DNA from 2 places in the Streptomyces sp. NPDC059564 genome. Region 2 is predicted to be linked to the other one. Evidence: riboswitches for the same ligand, from Rfam matches in the RefSeq annotation. Region 2 holds a riboswitch; the other holds the start of a gene.
What was found. A riboswitch is a leader RNA that binds a small molecule or an ion and turns the genes downstream of it on or off. The one in region 2 is predicted to bind guanidine.
Positions count from the first base shown of each region.

Region 1: it holds a riboswitch for guanidine, as region 2 does, so the genes downstream of both, ACFV0Q_RS19135 (Ohr family peroxiredoxin) here and ACFV0Q_RS24895 (multidrug efflux SMR transporter) in region 2, are expected to answer to the same signal.

Region 1 is NZ_JBHWBP010000102.1:9,840-15,609, reverse strand. It holds gene ACFV0Q_RS19150 (hypothetical protein) at 1-740, opposite strand, end outside; gene ACFV0Q_RS19145 (hypothetical protein) at 1,030-2,277, shown strand; gene ACFV0Q_RS19140 (hypothetical protein) at 2,449-2,898, opposite strand; gene ACFV0Q_RS19135 (Ohr family peroxiredoxin) at 2,885-3,340, opposite strand; guanidine-III (ykkC-III) riboswitch at 3,416-3,478, opposite strand; gene ACFV0Q_RS19130 (hypothetical protein) at 3,638-3,853, shown strand; gene ACFV0Q_RS19125 (hypothetical protein) at 4,097-4,240, shown strand; gene ACFV0Q_RS19120 (PQQ-binding-like beta-propeller repeat protein) at 4,446-5,480, opposite strand.
Region 2 is NZ_JBHWBP010000166.1:2,067-7,836, reverse strand. It holds gene ACFV0Q_RS24915 (HNH endonuclease) at 1-201, opposite strand, end outside; gene bcp (thioredoxin-dependent thiol peroxidase) at 352-819, opposite strand; gene ACFV0Q_RS24905 (DUF3618 domain-containing protein) at 937-1,254, shown strand; gene ACFV0Q_RS24900 (co-chaperone GroES) at 1,301-1,642, shown strand; guanidine-III (ykkC-III) riboswitch at 1,697-1,771, shown strand; gene ACFV0Q_RS24895 (multidrug efflux SMR transporter) at 1,805-2,125, shown strand; gene ACFV0Q_RS24890 (transglycosylase domain-containing protein) at 2,133-4,631, opposite strand; gene ACFV0Q_RS24885 (ABC transporter permease) at 4,806-5,657, shown strand; gene ACFV0Q_RS24880 (ABC transporter permease) at 5,710-5,770, shown strand, end outside.

The DNA.
Region 1 (5,770 bases), on a different contig from region 2:
ATCTCGGCCTCAGAGATCCTCAGCTTCGAGCGGCGCGGGGCTGCCGGCCGCTTCTTGCGTTTCTTCTCAGGACGCAACCTCTGCGGCTGGCGTCCACGGCGTTGCTCCTCTGGGATACGGCGGCGGATCGTCGACTCAGAGACCCCAAGTACTTTCGCGAGACGGTAGATGCTGGTGCCCGCCTGGTACCGGCGGCGGATCTCTTCAACGGGCAGTTCCAAGGGGGCACCGCGGTGCGGATTGGGCACGGGACCCCGGGGTCGCCAGAGGACCCTTGGGACCCGGCGCTGGATCGTGGTGGGGTGCACTCCGTAGCGGATCCCGAGTTCACGGAAGGACGCCCCGTCCTTGTAGCGCCGGATGATGTCCTTCGTGGGAAGGCGGCTTGCCGTCCGGCGCCCCACGAGCCGGGCCGTCTCCTGAGGGGTGCGGCGCAGCTGTTTCGGCAGTCTGGCCAGCACCATCTCCGGGCTGATGTTGAGGAGCGAGGCGACCTCGGAGGCGGCACGGGGGCTCCGGTAGAGGCGTACCACCTCCCTGCGGAGTTGTGTCTCGTCCGGGGCTTTGCTTCGGTTGCGGTAGCGCTGCTTGGCTGACATGGCCCCGTTGCGACGCTCCTCCGCGGGGATCAGGCGTTGGACGGTGTCCTTGCTCACTCCGAACTCAGCAGCCACGTCGCGGAGGCTGACACCTTCCCGGTACCGCCGCCTGATCGAATCGGCGACATCGACGCTGACCACCCGTTCTCCTTCTGCTCCGCCTGTCGTCCGGTAGTCCAACGACCAACCCGCCCGTGCGTGGCGCCGCTTGGCGCCACGCCCCACAGACAGAACCATCTCGGGATTCAGGCCCAACCACCGCCTACGCGGCTGACATAGGGGCCCCATCGCCCGTCCGGGGGAACGATTCCGTGTGGGTGACAGGCGGCTACCTCCTGTGGGTGACGCGTTGTCAGTGCCCGTTCGTAGCGTCCGGCCGTGACCATTCCACCGCCTGCGGGCGGTGCCTCCTCAAGGCGGTGACCTTCGGATGAGCCTCACCACCGGACTGCATAGTCCCCGCACCCCGCTGCGCCGGTTCCTGGACCGCGAACTGTCAGCCGGCCCACGGCCGCTGCGCGAGTCCTTCCGCGCCCAGCACCAAACCGCCCACCTTCTGCTGCCCGGGCCCGGCGTCGGCACCGAGGCCGGCAACGTCGGCACCGCAATCGACCAGCGCCTGCGCCTGGCCTTCACGACGGCCGCACCCGTGGACCTGGCCACGGAGGCCGGGATCGACCTCACCGGCGGCATCGGCCGGGGAGCGGGGCTGCGGATGCGCGCGGTCGGCAACGAGCTCGCCGCGCGGCTGGCCGAGACCGTGCACCGCCTCGACCTCGACAACCGTTCGTTGTCGATGGACCGCGCCCACGACGAGGAGGAGGACCTGGCCCGCATGCTGCTCGCCGGCGCCTGGTACCAGGTGATGGCCCGCAACCCGTACGGCTTCACCTACACCCAGCTGTATCTCACCGCGATGGAGGACCCCGGCGGTTTCACCCTCGACCGGCTCTTGCAGCTCCCCAACCAGGACATGGTCGACGACGTCGTCCACCAGCTCTACCTGGCCGCCACCGGCCCCCTGGAAGCGCTGCGCGCCCGCACCCGGCCTCAGGACTGCACCGGTGGGCCCACCTTCCCGGGCGTCAACATCACCGCCGACGCCGACCTCGTGGTCGACGGCCTGCTGCTCGACTTCAAGAGCACCAAGCACCCCTTCGCCCGGGGACTGTCCAAGCAGACCGCGAACCAGCTGATCGGCTACCTGCTCCTCGACACCGCCGACCGCTACCGGATCGACACCCTGGGCCTCTACCTCACCCGCTCAGGCGTCCTCGCCAGCTGGCCCGTAGAGGAGTACCTCAGCCTCCTGGGCACCTGCCGCCGCGACCTGGCCGTGCTGCGAACCGTCGTCGCCGAACTCCTCGCCGGCTGCCAAGCCGACGCGATCCCGTACGACCAGGAGGAAGAGGACCAAGCCAACGAGCTCCTTGAGCGCCTGGCCCCCGTCATCGAAGCCGGCCACTGCCCGGTCTGCGCCCAGCCGCTGCCCGGCTCCGCCCGTCGCCCCCGCTTGTACTGCTCCCGGTGGTGCACCGGCCGCGCCTCCACCATCCGCAAGCGGCAGAACCCGCTACCGGGGCGCCCTGCGGCCGCTGTCCCCCATCTGCGGAAGGAGGTGCTGGATCCGGCCGAGGACTGGGTGGTTGTAAGCCTCACACCCCGTTTCCCCAGGTAGGCGGCAGTGCTGTGAGGGTGTGAGCCTGTTAGGCGGAGCTCGCGCCCATGCTTCCGTACGGCCTGGCACCTGCCCGCCGGCGCGGACGACGATGGAGTCATGGGCGAGCACGACCAGGACCAGCAAGCCGTCGCCGAACCGGCGCGGCCGCCGCTGACCGTGGCGCAGGCCCTAGAGCCGCCAGTACGTACCGGTGTGGGAGTCGACGTGCACCACGTGGTGGCCGACGCGTACCACGTGGTGGTCCGGGCCGGACCAGGAGCCGGTGGCGCCGTCGGTGGCGGGTAGCGGGGTCCAGATCTCCAGGAAGGTGGAGCCGTCCGGGTTGGTGCCCTGCTCGATGAGGTTCGCTCCGTCCCGCCGGAGGGTGCCGGTGTCTTCGCCGGGCTGGCCCGTGAGGTGGTGGAAGTGCACCTGGGAGCCGTCGAAGGAGGTCGTTCCGGCGAAGCCCCGGCTGTCGGCGTAGTACGGGCCGGCCTGCAGCCACACCACTTCGCGGTCCTCGACGAGGGGTCCGCCGTCGCGGCTGATGCCGCGCCGCAGCCAGGCGCCGTGCTCGGGTACGGGGATGCCGGGGCCGTCCGGGACGCGGCCCGCCGGGCCGGGCTCAGGCACGGTCATCGGTGGCGGGGTCGTCGTCGGCGGCCAGGAGTGTCAGCGGTACGTTGCCGCGTACGGCCTGCGAGTAGGGGCAGACCGCGTCGGCCCGGTGCAGCAGGGGCTGGAGGTCCGCCGCCCGCCACCCGGGCAGGCTGACGGTGAGGGTCACCGCGAGGCCGTAGCCCGCGGGCGTGTCCGTGGTGCCGAGCTGTACTTCGCAGGCCACGCGCGCGGCGGAGGCGTCCGCCCCGAACTCGGCGGCGACCTCCGCGAGCGCGGAGGTGAAGCAGGCGGCGAAACCGGCCGCGAACAGCTGCTCGGGGTTGGTGGTGCCGGGCACCTTCTTGCGCGGCGGGGCGAGGCGGAGGTCCAGGCGTCCGTCGTCCGTGCGGACGGATCCGGTACGGCCCCCGGCGGCGTGTGCGGTCGTCCGGTACAGGCTGCGGGTGAGTGGCACGGTCATGGCGTTGGGCCCATCTTGTTCGACGAGGACGCTGCCCGGGTGCGGACAGCGTACGGCGCTGCTCGTGCGGCACCGCGCGCGTCGTCGTGCGTAACCGGGTACGGCGCATCTCGTCCGGGGCCTTGGACCGGCCGCCGGACAATCTAGCAACGGGGGCCGTCGCCCGAGGACAATCCCCGCGGTGAAGTTCCTCACCCGCCGCCGGCCCGGCCGACGGCTCGGGCAGGCACACACCGGGTGGGCGGGTGCGGTGCGTCGTGGCCGCGGGCCGCTTTCTACACTCGCCCCGTGGACGCGATGAGATGTACCTACTGCGGTGGTGTCGGCCTGGAGCCGGGTTTCGTCGAGGACGCGGGGGAGGGGGCCCGGGGGTACGCACGCTGGATCGCCGGGCCGCTGGAACGCGGCCTGTTCGGCGGTGCCAGGCGGCTGGGCAGGCCCCGGCGGCGCATCGAGGCGTACCGCTGCCCGCACTGCGCCCACCTGGAGCTCTTCGCGACCGAATCCGTCTGACGGCCGGACGCGGGACCGCGGTGCTCCCGCCGCGGTCCCGGCGCCGGGCCGTGCGGTACGCGCCCGATCGTGCGCCCGCACGCCTCCGCACGCCTCCGCACGAGGGATGACCGCAGGTCGCCGCCCCACGACCATGACCGTCGTCATCACGGTGTATTCCTTCGCGGAAGGCAATGCGCAGGGGCCGGCCTGCTCTTCACCGCCGCCCAGGCGCCCACCCCGCTGCACTACGTCTTCGGCGACATGAAGGTCCTCACCCCCGCCGAAGTCCTCCACTACACCGACCACGCCCTGCGCCACCACAGCGGCGCCTGCCATCTCGTACGCACCAACATCGCGCACCCCTTCGATGCAGTGTTCGGCAGCGCCACCACGCGTGCTGCCTGAACGGGCTGTGGGGGAAGGCGTACGGGGGCGTGACCGTGGTCCCGCTACGGCGCCGAGTCTGTCGCCCAGCTCCCGCAGGCGCCGCCATGCCGGACCCCGAAGCCGGCCTCGTTGCCGAGGTGCTGATCTTGGCCCTCGGCCTTCAGCTTCGCGACTCCGCCGGCCGCGACGTCGTCGGCGTGCGAACCCCACTGAGGCTCCCCCGCTACCCCTGCGCGGGGAGCGCGAGGACGTGCGTCCCACAGGACAGGTGGAGACGGTCGTCGGCGATGCGGAGTTCGGTGTAACCGGCGGTGGTCAGTGGTATGTGGCCGTCCTCGTTGAATCCGCTGCGGTACGTCCAGGGCGGGCGGCGGGTCGCGAGGTCGACGGCGAGCAGGGGCTGGGCCAGCCGGCCCGTGTCCACGTAGAGCATGCCCCGGTGCAGGAGCGGCGGCGGGTCGAAGCGGGCGCCGTCCGGGATGGCGTACGTCCACTGCAGCGCTCCGTCCGAGGCCCGCAGCGCCGGCAGCTCTTCGCGCGCACTGGGGTTCTGCGGGTCCACGGGACACAGCCCGATGACGTACACCATGGCGTCCACGGCCGTCGCGGCCGCATAGGAGGTCTGGCCGCCGGGGTACGGCACGCGGTCCGCGCCGAAGCGCCAGACCATTTTTCCGGTGGCGGCCTCCAGGGCGCGCACCTCGCCGCCCCCGAGGTACAGGCGGCCGTCGGTCAGGGAAGAGGGATGGACCGGTTCGAGGCGAAGGTTGCCCGGGCCGTAGAGGTCGATGCGCCATCGTTCCCGCCCGTCGTCCCGTCCGACGCCCACGACGTCTCCTGATACGGAGTAGTTCAGGACGTCCCCCGCGGCGGCGACGCCGGGGTTCGGTGAGTAGGGCTCGTGTCCCGTCTTCTGCGCCCAGAGCCGTGTACCGCCGGCCGTGGCGTAGGCGGCGATGAGCCGTTGGTCGCCGTCGTAGCCGGCGAGGTACAGCCGGTCGTCGGTCCTGGCGATCAGACGGGGGCCGGCCAGTCGGGGCCGCCCCAGTTCGCCGGGGTACTCGGCCAGTCGCCCGTCGGCGGCGGAGAGGGCGAGCAGGGGATCCGGGGCGTTGAGGACCGAGGACTTCTCGCGGACGACCAACCCCTCCCCGTTCTCCTCGAAGACCACGGTCTTCGGGCTCCGCCACACCACCTTGCCGGCGGCCGCGTCGAGGCCGACCACGGTCCGGCTGAACCGGTCGTCGCCGACCGACACGACGACGATCCCGTCCCGGACCGCCTCGACCCGGCACAGCGACTCGGCGTCGTACGTCCACAGCGGCTCGGGCGGCAGCCCCGGCGGGCGTGGCGACGGGGAAGCGGCCCGGGCAGCCCGGCCGCGAGCAGCACGCCGGCGGCGCCAGGTCCGTATGCCCCCTGGGCCGCGACGGACGGCCGGCGCTCCGTCCGCCCTGGAAGCGCGCTCTACCACGGCCGTCCGTGCACCGGCAGGCCGGCCGGTGCGACGCCTGCGCCCGACGCCCTGCTGCGCCGTCGGCGGGCGGA
Region 2 (5,770 bases):
GGCCAGGATCTCCCGTGTCCACTTCACCCTCTCCGGCTCGAAGTGCGAAACGTCGACTTCCAGCTTCCGCATGCGGTTGAGCAGGTAGTGGCGCGAGCCGCTCCTCGGATCCACCCCCAGCTTCTCCAGCGCCTCGGTCAGCGTGCGTGACGTGCATGCCGCCTCCGTGAGGCGGTCCTTCGTGTATGGGCTGGTCGGCATTTCGGTCCCCTCCGTGTCTCGGCCGCGCGTACGGCACTCGCATGGAGTAACGGACCGATAGTCGGACGGTTACGGTGGATTTCATCCGATAAGCGGAATCGCCCGCACCGATTTGTTCGGTACGGGCGATTTCGGAGGGAGGGGGTCGCGTCAGATCCCCAGGTCCTTGATGATCTTGGCTACGTGGCCCGTGGCCTTGACGTTGTAGAAGGCGTGTTCGACCTTGCCCTCCTCGTCGACGACCACCGTGGAGCGGATGACCCCGGTGACCGTCTTGCCGTAGAGCTTCTTCTCGCCGAAGGCGCCGTACGCAGTCAGGGTCTCCTTGTCGGGGTCGCCGACCAGGGTGACCTTCAGGTGCTCCTTCTCGCGGAACTTCGCGAGCTTCTCCGGCTTGTCCGGGGAGACGCCGATGACGTCGTAGCCCGCGTCGGCGAGGAGGGAGAGGTTGTCCGTGAAGTCGCAGGCCTGCTTCGTGCAGCCCGGCGTCAGGGCGGCCGGGTAGAAGTACACGATCACCTTGCGGCCCTTGTGGGCGGCCAGCGACACCTCGTTGCCGTCCGCGTCGGGCAGGGTGAAGGCGGGGGCGGTGTCGCCCGGCTGGAGTCGCTCGCTCATCGGTAGGTCTTCTCCTCGGGAGGGGAACGGTACGCCACGAGACTAAGCTGACAGACTGTTCATGGCGGACTACGCCCCATGCGACCACGAGTACGACACGACGACGGAGGCAGCGCGGTGCCGGAAGCCAGGACCCCCGCACAGATCGAGGCGGACATCGTCCGCCGCCGCGAGCAGCTCGCCGAGACGCTCGACGAGATCGGCGTGCGCATGCACCCGAAGACGATCATCGGGGACGCGAAGGCCAAGGCGGTCAGCGCTGTGGACCACACCGCCGGGCGCGCCTTCGTGGCCGTCAACCGGCTCGTCACGGACGTGAAGGGCGGCCTGTGCCGCGAGGACGGCGCTCCGCGCGCGGACCGGATCGTGCCCGTCGTGCTCCTCGCGGCGGGTGTGGTGGGCCTGCTCGTGGTCTCGGCGCGCCGCAAGCGGTGAGGACCCTCCGGGGTACGGGGCGCGCCGGGGCAGGTAGGTTCGTGGCGTGAGCGAGAACACCACCCACGACAAGCTGCCCATCCGCATGCTGCACGACCGCGTGCTCGTGAAGTCCGACCTGCCCGAGGGCGAGCGGCGCTCGGGCGGCGGCATCCTGATTCCGGCGACGGCCGCGGTGGGCAAGCGGCTCGCCTGGGCCGAGGTGGTCGCGGTCGGCCAGAACGTGCGCAGCGTGGAGCCGGGCGACCGGGTCCTGTACGACCCGGAGGACCGGGCGGAGGTCGAGGTGCGCGGGGCGACGTACGTGCTGATGCGCGAGCGGGACCTGCACGCCGTGGCCGCGGAGCGGCTGGAGGGGTCCAAGGACTCCACCGGGCTGTACCTCTGAGCCCCTGATCCACTTCTGAAGGGCCGGTGACCGGGGTCACCGGCCCTTTTCGGTGCCTTTTGCTACGGTGGTGGGGAACCCCCGACGAGACGCGCCGTACCGGGTTGCAGGACGCAAAGACGACGCACTTCCTTTCCGTTCTCGTCCCGGAGGTGCCTCGTCATGGCATGGGTTCTTCTCATCGTCGCCGGTCTCATCGAAGTCGGCTGGTCGATCGGCATGAAATTCACCGAGGGCTTCACCCGGCTCTGGCCGTCCGTCTTCACGGGCGCGGGCATCGTCGCGAGCATGGTGCTGCTGTCGTACGCGGCGAAGACCCTGCCCATCGGTACGGCGTACGGCGTCTGGGTGGGCATCGGTGCGGCCGGTGCGGCCGTGCTCGGGATGGCGGTGCTGGGAGAGCCCGTCACCGCCGCCCGGATCTTCTTCATCTGTCTGCTGCTGGTCGCCGTGGTGGGCCTGAAGGCGACCTCGGGTCACTGACCCTCACTCACTCCAGGAGGTCGGCCGCGGGGCGGCGGTTGCGGAAGGTGCCGCCGCCCTGGGTCTCGCCGCCGGTGGTCTCGCCGCCGGTGGTCTGTCCGCCCGTTGTCTGTCCGCCCGTTGTCTGGCCGCCCTGCGTTTGGCCGCCCTGGGTCTGGCCGCCTTGCGTTTGACCGCCTTGCGTTTGACCGCCTTGGGTCTGGCCCCCGTTGGTCTGGCCGCCTTGCGTCTGGCCGCCCTGGGTCTGGCCCCCGTTGGTCTGGCCGCCCTGGGTTTGGCCGCCTTGGGTCTGGCCCCCGTTCGTCTGGCCGCCCTGGGTCCGGCCGTCCTGGGTCTGTCCGCCCGTCGGCGGGGTGGGCTCGGCGGGCGGCCGGCTGTCTTCGGGCGGCTGCGGGGTGGTGGGCTGGACCGGCGGCGGGGGCTGGGCCGCGCCGGGCTGGAGCTCCAGGTCGAAGTCCACCGGGTCCGTGGCCTCCAGGGCCGCCTTCGTGTACGCGGCCCAGATCCGCGCCGGATAGCCGCCGCCCCCGATACGGGCCTCGCCGAGCGCCCCGTAGAGGGACTGCAGGGTGCCCGTGTCCGGGTCCTGGCCCATCATCGCGACGACCGTGACCAGGTCCGGGGTGTACGCCGCGAACCACGCCGAGCGGTCGACTTCGGCGGTGCCGGTCTTGCCCGCGGCCGGGTGGCCGGCCGCCAGGGCCGCCGTACCGGTGCCGTTGTCCACGACGCTGACCAGCATGGAGGTGGTCGTGTCGGCGGCTTCGCGGCTGATGGCCTGGTTCGGGGTGCGGTCGGGGAGGTGGAGGTTCTCGCCGTCCTTGGTGATCTTCTCCAGGAACGTGTACGGGGTGCGGCGGCCGTGGTCGGCGAGGGTCGCGTAGGCCTGGGTCATGTCCAGCACGCTGGCCTGCATGGTGCCCAGCGCGATGGCCGGACCCGCGTCGAAGTTCGGGGTGTCCTCCGGGATGCCGAGGGCGATGGCGGTCGTCTTGACCTTGGCCCCGCCCACGTCGACGGCCATCTGCGCGTACACGGTGTTGACGGAGAGGTCGGTGGCGGTGTTGACGGTGATCGGGCCGTACGACACCTGGCCCTCGTTCTCCGGGGCGAAGCGGATCCGGCCGCCGACGACCGGGCGCTTGTTGTCGCCGTTGTAGATGGTGTTCGGGGTGATCCGGCGGCCGTCCTGGGTGCGGGAGTCGTTCTCGACGGCCGACGCGAAGACGAACGGCTTGAAGGTGGAGGCCACCTGGTAGTCGTGCCGGGTCGCGTTGTTGACGTACTGCTTCGTGTAGTCGATGCCGCCGTAGAGGGCGATGACCTTGCCGGTGGCCGGGTCGATGGAGGCGCCGCCCGCGCGCACCACGCGGTCGGCGGGGCGCGCCGCCGGGTCGAGCTTGTCGGCCATTTCCTTCTGGACGGCGTTGACGAACTGGCCCTGGCGGCGCTTGTCGATGGTGGTGGTGATCCGGTAGCCGCCCTCGGCGAGGGTCTTGTCGTCGAGGATCTCGTGTTCGGTGATGTAGTCCTTGACGGCCTCGACGAGGTAGCCGCGCTGGCCGGACAGGCCGGCGGCCGGGCGGACCTTTCCGGGCTCGGGGAAGCGGGCCGCGGCGCGGTCGGTGGCGGTCATCCACTTCTTCTTCACCATGCCGTCGAGCACGTAGTTCCAGCGGGCGACGGCGCGGGCGCGGCTCTGCGGGTGCGAGACGACGTCGAAGGCGCTGGGGGAGTTGAGGAGGGTGGCGAGGTAGGCGCCCTCGGCGGTGGTGAGTTTGTTGACGTCCTTGCCGTAGTAGGCCTGCGAGGCGGCCTGGATGCCGTAGGCGTTGCGGCCGAAGTAACTGGTGTTCAGGTATCCCTCGAGGATGTAGTCCTTCGACTTCTCACGACCGAGTTTGATCGCGATGAAGAACTCCTTGGCCTTGCGCTTCACCGTCTGTTCCTGGCCCAGGTAGTAGTTCTTGACGTACTGCTGGGTGATGGTCGAACCGGACTGGGTGCCCTTGCCGGTCGCGGTGTTCCAGGCGGCGCGCAGCATCGCCTTGGGGTCCACCGCCCGTTCGGAGTAGAAGTCCCGGTCCTCCGCGGCCAGTACGGCTTCCTGGACGCCGCGGGGGATCTGTGACAGCGGGACGTTGACGCGGTTGACCTCGCCGTCACGGGCCAGCTGGGAACCGTCGGCGTAGAGGTAGACGTTGGACTGCGCGGTGGCGGCGGCGTTGGCGGGCGGGATGTCGACCAGCAGGTAGCCGGCCACCAGGGCGCCGCCGATCAGCAGGGCGAGCAGCAGCAGGCCGCCCAGGACCATGCGCCAGGTGGGCAAGAGGCGGCGCCAGCCGGTGCGTTGGCGGCCGCGCTTGCGCCGGGCGGCCGCCGCGGCTCCGGGGCCCGGGGGCGGGCCGGTCGTGCGTGCGGCGCCCTCGGGGCCGCCCGTGGTGGGTTGTTCGGGGGTGTCCGGGTCACGAGGGGGCCAGCCCTGGGGTGGTGACTGGTCGCTCATCTCCGGAACTCCTCGTGGCTGTGTGAAATATCCACATCCGTACCTCATGGTGTCTACCCGATGGCCGTTGATTCCGCTCCGGACGGGCATAAAACGGTCGCGTGGCTCGCCCCTCCGCACTAAGCTCGCGCGCTTTGGCCGACGTAGGAACGACGTGGGAAACGGAGGGATACGGTGCGTCAGAGAGCGGGTCTCGGCGAAGTGCGGTGCGAGGGCGGCAGACCGTGGCTCTACCCGGCCGTCGCGGCGGGCGGGTTCCGGCGCTACGCCGCCTACGGGACGGCGACGGCCGCGGGGGTGTTCACCAACACCGTGTTCGGCTTCATCGTCGCGTACACGTACATCGCGCTGTGGGACGAGCGTCCGGGGCTCGGCGGCTACGACCAGGCGCAGGCGCTCACCTTCGTCTGGGTCAGCCAGTCCCTGCTGGCGGCCGGTTCGCTGCTCGGGGGCGGCTTCCAGGAGGAGTTCCAGGAGCGCGTCCGTACGGGTGACATCGCCGTCGACCTCTACCGCCCGGCGGACCTCCAGCTGTGGTGGCTCTCGGCCGACCTGGGCCGGGCCGCCTTCCAGCTGCTGGGGCGCGGGGTGGCGCCGCTGGCGGCGGGGGCGCTCGCCTTCGGGCTGGCGCTGCCGTCGGATCCGGGGCGCTGGCTGCTGTTCCTGGTGTCGGTCGTCCTCGCCCTGACGGTCGGTTTCGCGGTGCGGTACCTGCTGGGGCTGGCGGCGTTCTGGCTGATGGACGGCAGCGGGATCAACATGATGGCCTCCCTCGTGACGATCTTCTTCTCGGGGATGCTGCTGCCGCTCACGGTGTTCCCGGGCGGCTTCGGCGAGCTGGTGCGGATGCTGCCCTGGGCGGCGATGCTCCAGGTCCCGCTGGACGTGCTGCTCGGTACGCACGCGGGGGCGGGCGGCGCCGCCCGGGCGCTGGGGTTCCAGGCCGCCTGGGCGCTCGTACTGCTGGGCGCGGGGCGGCTGGTGCAGTCGGCGGCGACGCGGAAGGTGGTGATCCAGGGTGGGTGAGGTGGGCGGGTCTGTTGCTGGTGGGTCTGCTGCGGGTGGTGGTTCCACCGGGGTGGTCGAGGCAGATGTGGCGTGGGTGGCCGGGGAGCCGTACGCGGCCCCTGCGCGCCGTG